One region of the Knoellia sp. p5-6-4 genome, then DNA from elsewhere that is predicted to be linked to it. Evidence: predicted binding sites of a transcription regulator. Region 1 holds the regulator's gene; each other region holds the start of a gene.
What was found. The regulator LexA, encoded in region 1, represses DNA repair genes until DNA is damaged. The targets are predictions, from matches to a motif close to TCGAACANNTGTTCGA.
Positions count from the first base shown of each region.

Region 2: the regulator LexA is predicted to act here: its motif matches at 1,990-2,005, upstream of P2F65_RS01355 (YbaK/EbsC family protein).
Region 3: the regulator LexA is predicted to act here: its motif matches at 1,208-1,223, upstream of recA (recombinase RecA).

Region 1 is NZ_JARGZF010000001.1:540,666-543,919, forward strand. Features, by position in the region: gene P2F65_RS02575 (CHAP domain-containing protein) at 1-730, shown strand, start outside; gene P2F65_RS02580 (LysM peptidoglycan-binding domain-containing protein) at 743-1,150, opposite strand; gene lexA (transcriptional repressor LexA) at 1,407-2,132, shown strand; gene P2F65_RS02590 (DUF4259 domain-containing protein) at 2,178-2,591, opposite strand; gene P2F65_RS02595 (GNAT family N-acetyltransferase) at 2,705-3,193, opposite strand; gene P2F65_RS02600 (class I SAM-dependent methyltransferase) at 3,212-3,254, shown strand, end outside.
Region 2 is NZ_JARGZF010000001.1:281,154-284,407, reverse strand. Features, by position in the region: gene P2F65_RS01370 (HAD-IIA family hydrolase) at 1-111, opposite strand, end outside; gene P2F65_RS01365 (VOC family protein) at 208-591, shown strand; gene P2F65_RS01360 (acyltransferase) at 700-1,353, shown strand; gene P2F65_RS01355 (YbaK/EbsC family protein) at 1,380-1,910, opposite strand; gene P2F65_RS01350 (DUF6504 family protein) at 2,179-2,589, shown strand; gene P2F65_RS01345 (SAV_6107 family HEPN domain-containing protein) at 2,606-3,130, shown strand; gene dnaE (DNA polymerase III subunit alpha) at 3,127-3,254, shown strand, end outside.
Region 3 is NZ_JARGZF010000002.1:524,583-527,836, reverse strand. Features, by position in the region: gene P2F65_RS14000 (ABC transporter permease) at 1-145, shown strand, start outside; gene P2F65_RS13995 (DUF427 domain-containing protein) at 234-731, shown strand; gene P2F65_RS13990 (GNAT family N-acetyltransferase) at 721-1,170, shown strand; gene recA (recombinase RecA) at 1,448-2,479, shown strand; gene P2F65_RS13980 (regulatory protein RecX) at 2,505-3,155, shown strand.

The DNA.
Region 1 (3,254 bases):
CCAGCCACCCATGCCCGGCACCTTCGTGCGGGTGCGGGAGACCAACGAGGTCTACCGCCTGGTGGGCAAGGCCCCCGTCTTCGTCTCGACGTGGACCGCTTTCGGCGGGAGCAAGCCGACACACCTGGTCAGCAGCACCTCGCTCGCCTCTCTTCCCCGCTATCCCGCGGACGGCACGTTCCTCCGGGGCGCCCAGCGCGGCGAGGTGTACCGCGTGGCCGGTGGCGCCCCCGTCTTCGTCTCGACATGGACCGCCTTCGGCGGGAGCAAGCCCTACACGACCGTGGACCAGGTGGCCATCGACAGCGCCGGCACCGGGGGTCGCTGGAACCACCTGCGAGCAACTCCCGCAGAGGGCACGTTCCTGAAGGGCGCCCAGCGCGGCGAGGTCTACCGTGTGGCGGGCGGCGCCCCGGTCTTCGTCTCAGCCTGGGCGAACATCGGTGGCTGGGCACCCGCGCTCGTGGTGGACCAGGTCGCCATCGACCGGGCTGGCTCGGGCACGAAGTGGAACCATCTGATGCACAAGCCTCGCGACGGCGCCTACATCAAGGGCCGGAGCACCGGACGGGTCTACTACATGAAGTCAGGGGTGGCCCACTTCGTCTCTTCGTGGGCGCAGGTGGGGGGCGTGAAGCCGACGACCATCGTCGACCAGGTGGCCATCGACATGGCGGGCACGAGGACGCCGGTCAAGTGGAGCCACATCGCCGCCAAGACCACGCTCTGAGGCGGGTCCGGCTCAGCCCAGGGCGGGGACGACGAGGACCTGGCCGGCGTGCACCTGCGTGCTCGGCAGGTTGTTCGCCAGCTGCAGCTGCGCGACCGCCTCGTGGACCGGGAGGGCGGGCAGCTCGCGCGCGGCGACCTCCGAGAGGGTCTGGCCCTCGACGACGGTGACGGCGTGGTCGGCGACGGGCGCCGACGCGCCACCGGCGGAGCCGGCCACCACCAGCGCGGTGACGGCGAGCAGGACGGCCGCGACCGTGAGGGTGATGACCAGTCGGCCAGCCCGGGTCAGGCGAAGCCCCCGCGTGAGCGGAGCCGGGACCGCGTCGCCGGTGGGGACGAGGACCAGGCGCGGACGGGCAGGACGGGTCGGCACGCGGGTCGGCGTGGCCCCCAGATCCCAGGCGACAGCTGCACTCATGGTCATTCCCCTCTCCCGGCCCCGCGCCTGCGGGGCCCTGCTCTCCGAACGGGTGTTCGATAGAACGCTTGTACGATTTCTAGCACGCATGTTCGAACGGTTCAAGACACGCGTCGAACACATGTTTGGCAACTGTGTTCGAACTCCATACGCTGTGCCCATGCCTCGAAGCACATCAGAGGCCACCGACAGCCCACCCCCGCCGACCGGCTGACAGCCCCGGCACGGCACCTGACCTGCAGAAACGAGGAGCGGCATGAGCGACGACAACGTCAAGGAGCTGCCCGAGCGAGACCGTGGCGACGGCCTCACGGTGCGACAGCGCCGCGTCCTCGAGGTCATCCGCAACTCGGTGGACCGCCGCGGCTACCCGCCCAGCCTGCGCGAGATCGGGGAGGCGGTGGGGCTCACCAGCCCGAGCTCCGTGGCCCACCAGCTGGCCACCCTGGAGCGCAAGGGCTTCCTGCGCCGCGACCCCAACCGACCGCGTGCCATCGAGGTCGTCTCCCCCGACGCGCCGGCCGACATGCGCGGCTACCGCGGCGGGGCGGCCTCCGACGACGTCGACGCCGGCTACGACGAGACCGGCATCAACGACCAGCGCCCGGAGGCCTCCTACGTGCCGGTGCTGGGGCAGATCGCGGCCGGTGTGCCGATCACCGCCGAGGAGTCGGTCGAGGACGTCTTCCCGCTGCCGAAGCAGATCGTCGGCGAGGGCCAGCTGTTCCTGCTCAAGGTGGTCGGTGACTCGATGGTCGATGCCGCCATCTGCGACGGCGACTGGGTGGTCGTGCGCCAGCAGCCCACTGCCGACAACGGCGACATCGTCGCGGCCATGCTCGACAACGAAGCCACCGTCAAGACGTTCAAGCGCAAGGACGGGAAGGTGTGGCTGCTGCCCCACAACCCGGCCTTCGAGCCGATCGACGGCGACCACGCCACGGTGCTCGGCAAGGTGACGGCCGTCCTGCGGCGCGTCTGACGTCGTCGGTCGCCGTCGGTCGGCGACCGACGTCCTCGGTCGAAGTCAGTCGCCGAAGACGTCGAGGTACCGGCTCACCACCTCGGTGACGTCGTCGGTGGCCTCGGCCTCCTCCCACAGCTCCCACCACTCGTTCTCGTCGGGCCGCAGCGCCCGGTGGAGGGCCTGGGCCGCGAGCTCCTCGAGCTCCTCGTCGACCTCGAGGGGGTCGTTGTCGAGCCAGGGCGGCAGGTAGCGCTCCCCCACGACCGAGTCGGGGTCCTCGCTGCCGGCCACCACCGCGGCCGCGGCGACGGCCTCCGCCATCACGGGCGCGTCGATGTAGTCCTCCGTCGCGACGACGCGGCGCAGGGCCCCCCGCACCTTGGCCGGCCGCCCCTCGGGCTCGGTCTCCTCGAGGTCGTCCAGGAAGTCGAGTGCGTCGTCGTTCTCGAACGGTCCGGTTCGGACGCGTGCCATGACACCACCCCATCGTCACCTGCTCGCCGGTCCCACTGACGGCCTGACCTGAAGATGGTAGGACGCGGCCGCCGCGGGAGACAGACCTCGGACGCGACCCGGGTCCGGCGCGCTCAGGGAAGTCGCTGCCACCAGGCGGTGTCGACGTAGCGGCCGAGCTTGTGGCCGACCTCCCGGAGCACGCCGACCCGCTCGAACCCCAGGCTGCGATGCAGCGCCTCGCTGGCCTCGTTGGGTAGCGCCACCACGGCCAGCGCGGTGTGCACCCCTGCCGCGTCGAGGCGCTCGAGCAGCTCGGCGTAGAGCGCCCTGCCCAGTCCGCGCCCGCGGGCAGCCGAGGCGAGGTAGACGGAGGTCTCGCGCGTCCCGGCATACGCGGGGCGGGGCCGGAAGGGGCCCGAATAGGCAAAGCCCACCACGTCTGCGCCGTCCTCGACGACGAGGAAGACGTCGCCGGGGACCTCCGGCGCCAGGCGGTGGGCGAAGTGGTCGGGGCCCTTGGCAAGGGTGTCGAACGTGCCCACCCCGCCCTCGACCTCGGCGTTGTAGATGGCGGCCACGGTGGCCAGGTCGTCCTCACGGGCGGGGCGGATCTGCGTCACGGGGGCGATGCTAGGTCCATGGAGTCGCAGGGCGGCCGGGGGCCGCAGACGTGGGACGAGC
Region 2 (3,254 bases), 260 kb from region 1:
GGTGACCAGCGCCGCGATGAAGTCGCTCGCGCCGGGGATGGCGCGCTCCTCGTGGACGAGCACGCCGTCCATGTCCGTGAGCCAGCACTCGACCGGTCGGGGCGTCGTCATGCGCCCCATTCTGCCGCGGGGGCTAGTCACTGTGGTGGATGGTGCCGCGTGGCGGGACAGGCGCACGCTGGAAGACGTCGAAGGAGGTGCTCACCCATGTCCCTCACCACGAGCACGATCGCGACGATGCTCCCTGTCACGGACACCGATCGCGCAAAGGAGTTCTACGCAGACCGGCTCGGCCTGCCCTTCGAGGGGGCGAACAGCATGGGGGAGCTGCGGTTCGGCCTCGCCCACGGCGACTCGCTCGTGCTGCTTCCCCGTGAGGCCGGAAGCCAGTCGAAGAGCACAGCCGTGAGCTGGGAGGTCGGCGACGTCGAGAAGGAGATGGCCGAGCTGGAGGCCCGAGGCGTGACCTTCGAGGACTACGACCTGCCGGGCCTGAAGACGGTCAACCACATCGCCGAGATGGACGGCGACAAGGCTGCCTGGTTCCTCGACCCGGACGGCAACGTCCTCTGCATCCACCAGGGGTTCTGACCCGCCTGAGAAGAGCCGTTTGTCGCGTGGTCGGGGCGGCTGCCCCGACCACGCAGTCTGTGTGGACGGTTTGGGTGCAGACACCAGGCGGCGAGTAGGGTGCGCGCCGTGAAGAGGCTCGTCAAGAAGGTGGCCAGTGCGCAGCTCGACCGGCGGTATGCGAGGCGCAGCAAAGTGGCGCGACTGGAGAGGGAGCTGCTGGCCCTGAAGAAGCAGGTGCAGCCCCTGGTGAAGCCTCGCTGGCAGGACAACCCGAATGTCATCGTCGGGACGGGCTGCTCCATCCAGGGCAACGTGGCAATGTACGCGTCCGAAGGTCGCGAGATCCGCATCGGGAACTCGGTTCGGCTGTACCGCAACGCCGAGATGAACGGTCCACTGACGATCGGTGACGACTGCTTCATCAACCGCGACCTCTACGCACGTCGTGGGACCACGATCGGCAACCGGGTCTTCCTCGGTCCCTTCGTCCGCCTGATCACCGACACCCACGACATCGGCGGCCCGGAACGTCGTGCCGGACGGAACAGGTGGCCTGAGATCCGGATCGAGGACGGGTGCTGGATCGGTGCCGGTGCGACCATCCTCGGTGGAGTCACCGTTGGAAGGGGGGCGATCGTGGCAGCAGGAGCGCTGGTCAACAAGGACGTTCCCGCCAACGCAGTCGTGGCTGGCGTACCGGCTCGGGTGGTCAAGCTCATCGACAGCCCGCGCGAACCACTGTCCGACCGGAGGCCTGCGTCGTCTGGTCCTCGCGCGTGAGCGGCAGCGCAGTCTGATCAGGGAAGTCAGGCCACCTCGATGGCATGGCCGCCGGTGACGCGCAGCAACTCCTCGTAGGTGGTGCGAAAGACGGTGTGCGTGTGGCCAGCGGCCGCCCAAACATGGCGGTGACGGCTGAGCGAGACGTCGACCAGGGTGCGCACTGTGACTGGGTGCCCCACCGGCGCCACGCCGCCGATCGAGAAGCCGGTGGCGTTGCGGACGAATTCGGCGTCGGCGCGGTCGATGTAGGTGATGCCGGTGAGGTCGGCGACCTTTGCCACATCGACACGGTGGGCGCCGGAGGTGAGCACGAGCAGGGGGGTGATGGAACCGTCTGGGTCGTGGGCACGGAACACGAGTGAGTTCGCGATCTCCGCGGGGGTGACGCCGAGGGCCGCGGCAGCGGTTGTGGCGGTGCGCACCGCGTCGGGGAGGACGACCACCTGTGGATGGACCTGGTGGACTGCCAAGGCCGCGAGCACCCTTTGGACGGCAGGGTGCTCCAGCGGGCTCTCCTTCGAGCTCTCCTGCGGCGTAACCCTCCCCTCAGTCATGGCGTGAGCGTAGTGGTGATCACCGGCCCCGGCGCTGCTCTTGACGCGCTGTCGGAGGAAGGGTGTACATTCGTTTTATTCGAACACTTGTTCGAACATGCCGGATCCGGCGTACGCCCCCGCGGCAGTGGTGTCCTCTCCCGGACTCCCATCGTCCGCCTCGGGTCTGACACCGGGCCGGTACGGCTCTGGCCCTGCGACAGGCGCCTCGACCCCGCCCTCGCAGGGCCAGGGCCCCACATCCCCTGAACCCTGGAAGGAGTCTGCCGTGGTGCGCCGATACGAAGAGCCCATCGAGGTCCGGGCCACGACCGAGCAGGCCGTTCCGGGTGGTGCCACCGGATCCGGGGCGGTTCCCGACGCCTTCGTCTGGCGTGGGCGGCTCTACGTCGTCCGCCAGGTGCTCGACCACTGGAAGGAGCGCCGTCCGTGGTGGCGCGACGCGCTCGACGAGCGACGCGTCCCCGCTGCGGTCGCGACGGTCGGCTCCGGCCCTGACACCGGCACCCCCGGCCCTCACGTCGGCGCCGACGTCCTCGGGGACGCCCGGGAGCGGCAGGTGTGGCGCGTCGAGGCGAGCGCGGGCCGGATGGCCGGCACCGGGGTCTACGACCTCGGCATCGACCCCGGGTCCGGTGCCTGCTCGCAGCAGTGGCGCCTCCTGCGGGTCGCGGACTGAGAGGGCGGTGACCACGATGAGCCTGTCCGCCCGGTCCCCGTCGCCGGCCACGCCCCCGTCACCTGCCACGCCCCCGCCCCGGGCAACGGCCGCCACCACGCTCGAGCTGGTCGAGCGCGCCCGGGCCGACCTGCTGCAGGCCTGCCACACCCGTGACGTCACCGAGCGCTACCGCCAGTCCCGGCTGGGGGCCATGCGGGCTGCGGCGGCGCTGGTGTCAGCCCGGGCCAGGGGGTCCCGTCCGGGCGGGCCGCAGAGCCTCTGGGAGCTGGTGCCCGCGGCAGCGCCTGAGCTGACCGAGTGGGCCGAGTTCTTCGCGGTCGCCACCGCACGACCCGAGCGGCCCGAGCGGCCCGAGCGACCCGAGCGGCCCGAGCGGCCCGAACACCCCGAGCGTCCTGCGCGGCTCGCGGTCAGCGCCCGGGAGGCCGACGACCTGCTCCGGCAGGCCGAGACCTTCATCGGACTGGTCTGCCGCAACCTCGGCCTGCCCGTGAGCCCGGTGCACCACGACGTGCTCGTCCCGACGGCGTGGGCGTGAACGGTGACTTCGCCCACCTGCACGTCGCCTCAGGGTTCTCGATGCGCTACGGTACATCCACCCCGGCGGCGCTGGTGGAGCGCGCAGCCCATCACGGCCAGCCCGTTCTGGGCCTGACCGACCG
Region 3 (3,254 bases), on a different contig from region 1:
CTACCACGGCGTCGCGCTCGAGCGGGCGCTCATGCTCGGGGAGGTCGACCCCGGCGTCCTGTGGCACGTGCTCTACCTCGTGGCGCTCGGTGGGCTCGGCGTGGTCGGCACCGCGCGGCGGCTGGAGAAGCTGCTCCTCTCGTGACCGTCGCCGTGCGGCGACGGGCGCAAGGAGGCGGTATGCCGTGACGGCCGGCAGCGTGGCCGCCTCGCGGGCCGCCTAGGCTGGCCGGGTGAGCCGACCCCAGCCCCTCGTCCCCGGCCCGGGCCAGGAGTCGGTGTGGGACTACCCGAGGCCCCCGCGGCTCGAGCGCACCACCGCTCGCCTGCGGGTCTTGCTCGCAGGGCGGGTCGTCGCCGACACCACCGAGGGTTACCGGGTGCTCGAGACGAGCCACCCGCCCACCTACTACCTGCCGCCCCATGGCTTCCTGCCGGGCTCGGTGCGCCCGGTGCCCGGGTCGACGGTGTGCGAGTGGAAGGGCGAGGCCGCCTACGGCGACCTGGTCTGCGGCGACGCCGTGGCGCGACGGGCGGTCTGGTGGTACCCGCAGCCGACCGCGCCCTTCCTGCCCATCGCCGGCTACCTCGCGGTCATGCCCGCGCTCGTCGACGCCTGCTTCGTCGACGAGGAGCGGGTCGTGCCCCAGCCGGGCGGGTTCTACGGCGGCTGGGTCACCTCGAAGGTCGTCGGCCCCTTCAAGGGAGGCCCCGGGACGCATGGCTGGTGACGTGACCCACGAGGTGCGGGTGGCGACCTTCGCCGAGCTGCCGTCGGACACGGCATACCGGCTGTGGGCCCTGCGCTCGGAGGTCTTCGTGGTGGAGCAGGACTGCCCCTACCTCGACCTCGACGGCCGTGACACCGAGCCGCTCACCCGGCACCTGTGGGTCGAGCGGGGCGGCGAGCCGGTGGCGACGCTGAGGCTGCTCGACGACGGCAGCCGCCTGCGCATCGGCCGGGTGGCCACCCGGGAGGCGCACCGGGGCGAGGGGCTGGCCGCCGCGCTGGTGGAGCGTGCGCTGCAGGTCGCGGGGGAGCGCGAGGTGGCGCTCGACGCGCAGTCCCACCTCGTCGACTGGTACCTCCGCTTCGGCTTCGAACCCAGCGGCCGGGGCTTCGTCGAGGACGGCATCCCGCACACGCCGATGCGGCGAGCAGGGCGCTGAGGCACTCCTGCGGCGTGTCGCGGCGCGCCTGCAGACTTCGAACACGTGTTCGGCTAGATTCGTCCACAGGAGCACTTCCGCAGTCACGCCGTCCACCGCTTTGGTCGGCGCCGGTTCGGCTGTCGGTGCTGACTCCTAGCGTCTGACCCGACAGCAGCTCGAGGACACGAACTGGTGCCGGGTCGAAGGCAGGCGCGCCCGACTCGACGAACAGAAAGCAGGTGTGGCGATGGCTCGCCCGAACCAGGCCGCCTCCAACGCAGGCAACAGCCAGGACATGAAGCTCAAGGCACTCGAGACCACGATGGGCCAGATCGAGAAGAACCACGGCAAGGGTGCCGTGATGCGGCTCGGCGACGACGTCCGCCCGCCCATCGAGGTCATCCCCACCGGGTCGATCTCCCTCGACGTCGCCCTCGGCATCGGCGGCCTGCCGCGCGGCCGCGTCGTCGAGATCTACGGCCCGGAGTCCTCCGGCAAGACGACCGTGGCGCTGCACGCCGTGGCCAACGCCCAGCGCAAGGGCGGCATCGCCGCGTTCATCGACGCCGAGCATGCCCTCGACCCCGAGTACGCCAAGAAGCTGGGCGTCGACACCGACTCGCTCCTGGTGAGCCAGCCCGACACCGGTGAGCAGGCCCTCGAGATCGCCGACATGCTGATCCGCTCGGGTGCCCTCGACATCATCGTCATCGACTCCGTCGCCGCCCTGGTGCCGCGCGCCGAGATCGAGGGCGAGATGGGCGACAGCCACGTCGGCCTGCAGGCCCGCCTGATGTCCCAGGCCCTGCGCAAGCTCACCGGTGCGCTGAACACCACCGGCACGACCGCGATCTTCATCAACCAGCTGCGCGAGAAGATCGGCGTGATGTTCGGCTCGCCCGAGACCACCACGGGTGGCAAGGCGCTGAAGTTCTACGCGTCGGTCCGCCTCGACGTGCGCCGCATCGAGACCCTCAAGGACGGCAGCGAGCCGGTCGGCAACCGCACCCGCGTCAAGGTCGTCAAGAACAAGGTCTCCCCGCCCTTCAAGCAGGCCGAGTTCGACATCCTCTACGGGCACGGCATCTCCCGCGAGGGTGGCCTGATCGACATGGGCGTGGAGCACGGCTTCGTCCGCAAGGCCGGCGCCTGGTACACCTACGAGGGAGACCAGCTCGGGCAGGGCAAGGAGAACGCCCGCACGTTCCTCAAGGACAACCCCGACCTCGCCGACGAGATCGAGAAGAAGATCAAGGAGAAGCTCGGCATCGGCCCGCAGGTCGACAAGCCGGCTGAGCCGGTGGCCGAGGTCCCGGTCGACTTCTGATCCACCCGCGCCACGGAGCACCTCCATGAGCGAGCGACAGGACGCGGCCAGGGCTGCCCTCGAGGCAGCCCTGGCCGCGACGTCCGGCCCTCCCGAAGACGCCTCGCCGGGGTCGGCCGGGCCGGCCAGGCGCCGCCGTCGCCGCGCCACGCCACCGGATCCCGAGCAGGACCTCCAGGGGCGAGACGGCGAACCGGACCCGTACGACGTGGCACGGCAGATCGTGCTCCGCCAGCTCGCCATGGCGCCGAGGAGCCGCCAGCAGCTGAGGGACAAGCTCCGCCAGCGCAACTGCCCCGACGACGTGGCCGAGGCCGTGCTCGACCGGATGACCGAGGTCGGCCTCGTCGACGACGGGGCCTTCGCGGCGATGCTCGTGCGGTCGCAGCAGGCTGGCCGGGGGCTGGCTGCGCGAGCCCTCGCCCGCGAGCTGCGCACGAAGGGAGTCGACCCGCAGACGGCGCAGGCCACTCTCGCCGAGATCGACCCGGAGGAGGAGCGGGAGCGAGCGCGTGCCCTGGTCGAGAAGAAGCTCAGGACGATGCACGGCCTCGACGCCGCCGTCCAGACCCGGCGGCTCGCAGGCATGCTCGCTCGCAAGGGCTACCCGTCGTCGATGGCCTTTGCCGTGATCCGCGAGGCCATCGCTGACGCCCCCGAGCACCAGCGCGACTGACGACACCCTCGGGCGGGTGCTGACGGGCGCAGTGCCCGCCCGCCGTCTCGCGGGCGCCCGCCATCTGGCCCAGAGCCCCTACGCAGAAAGGGGGACGTG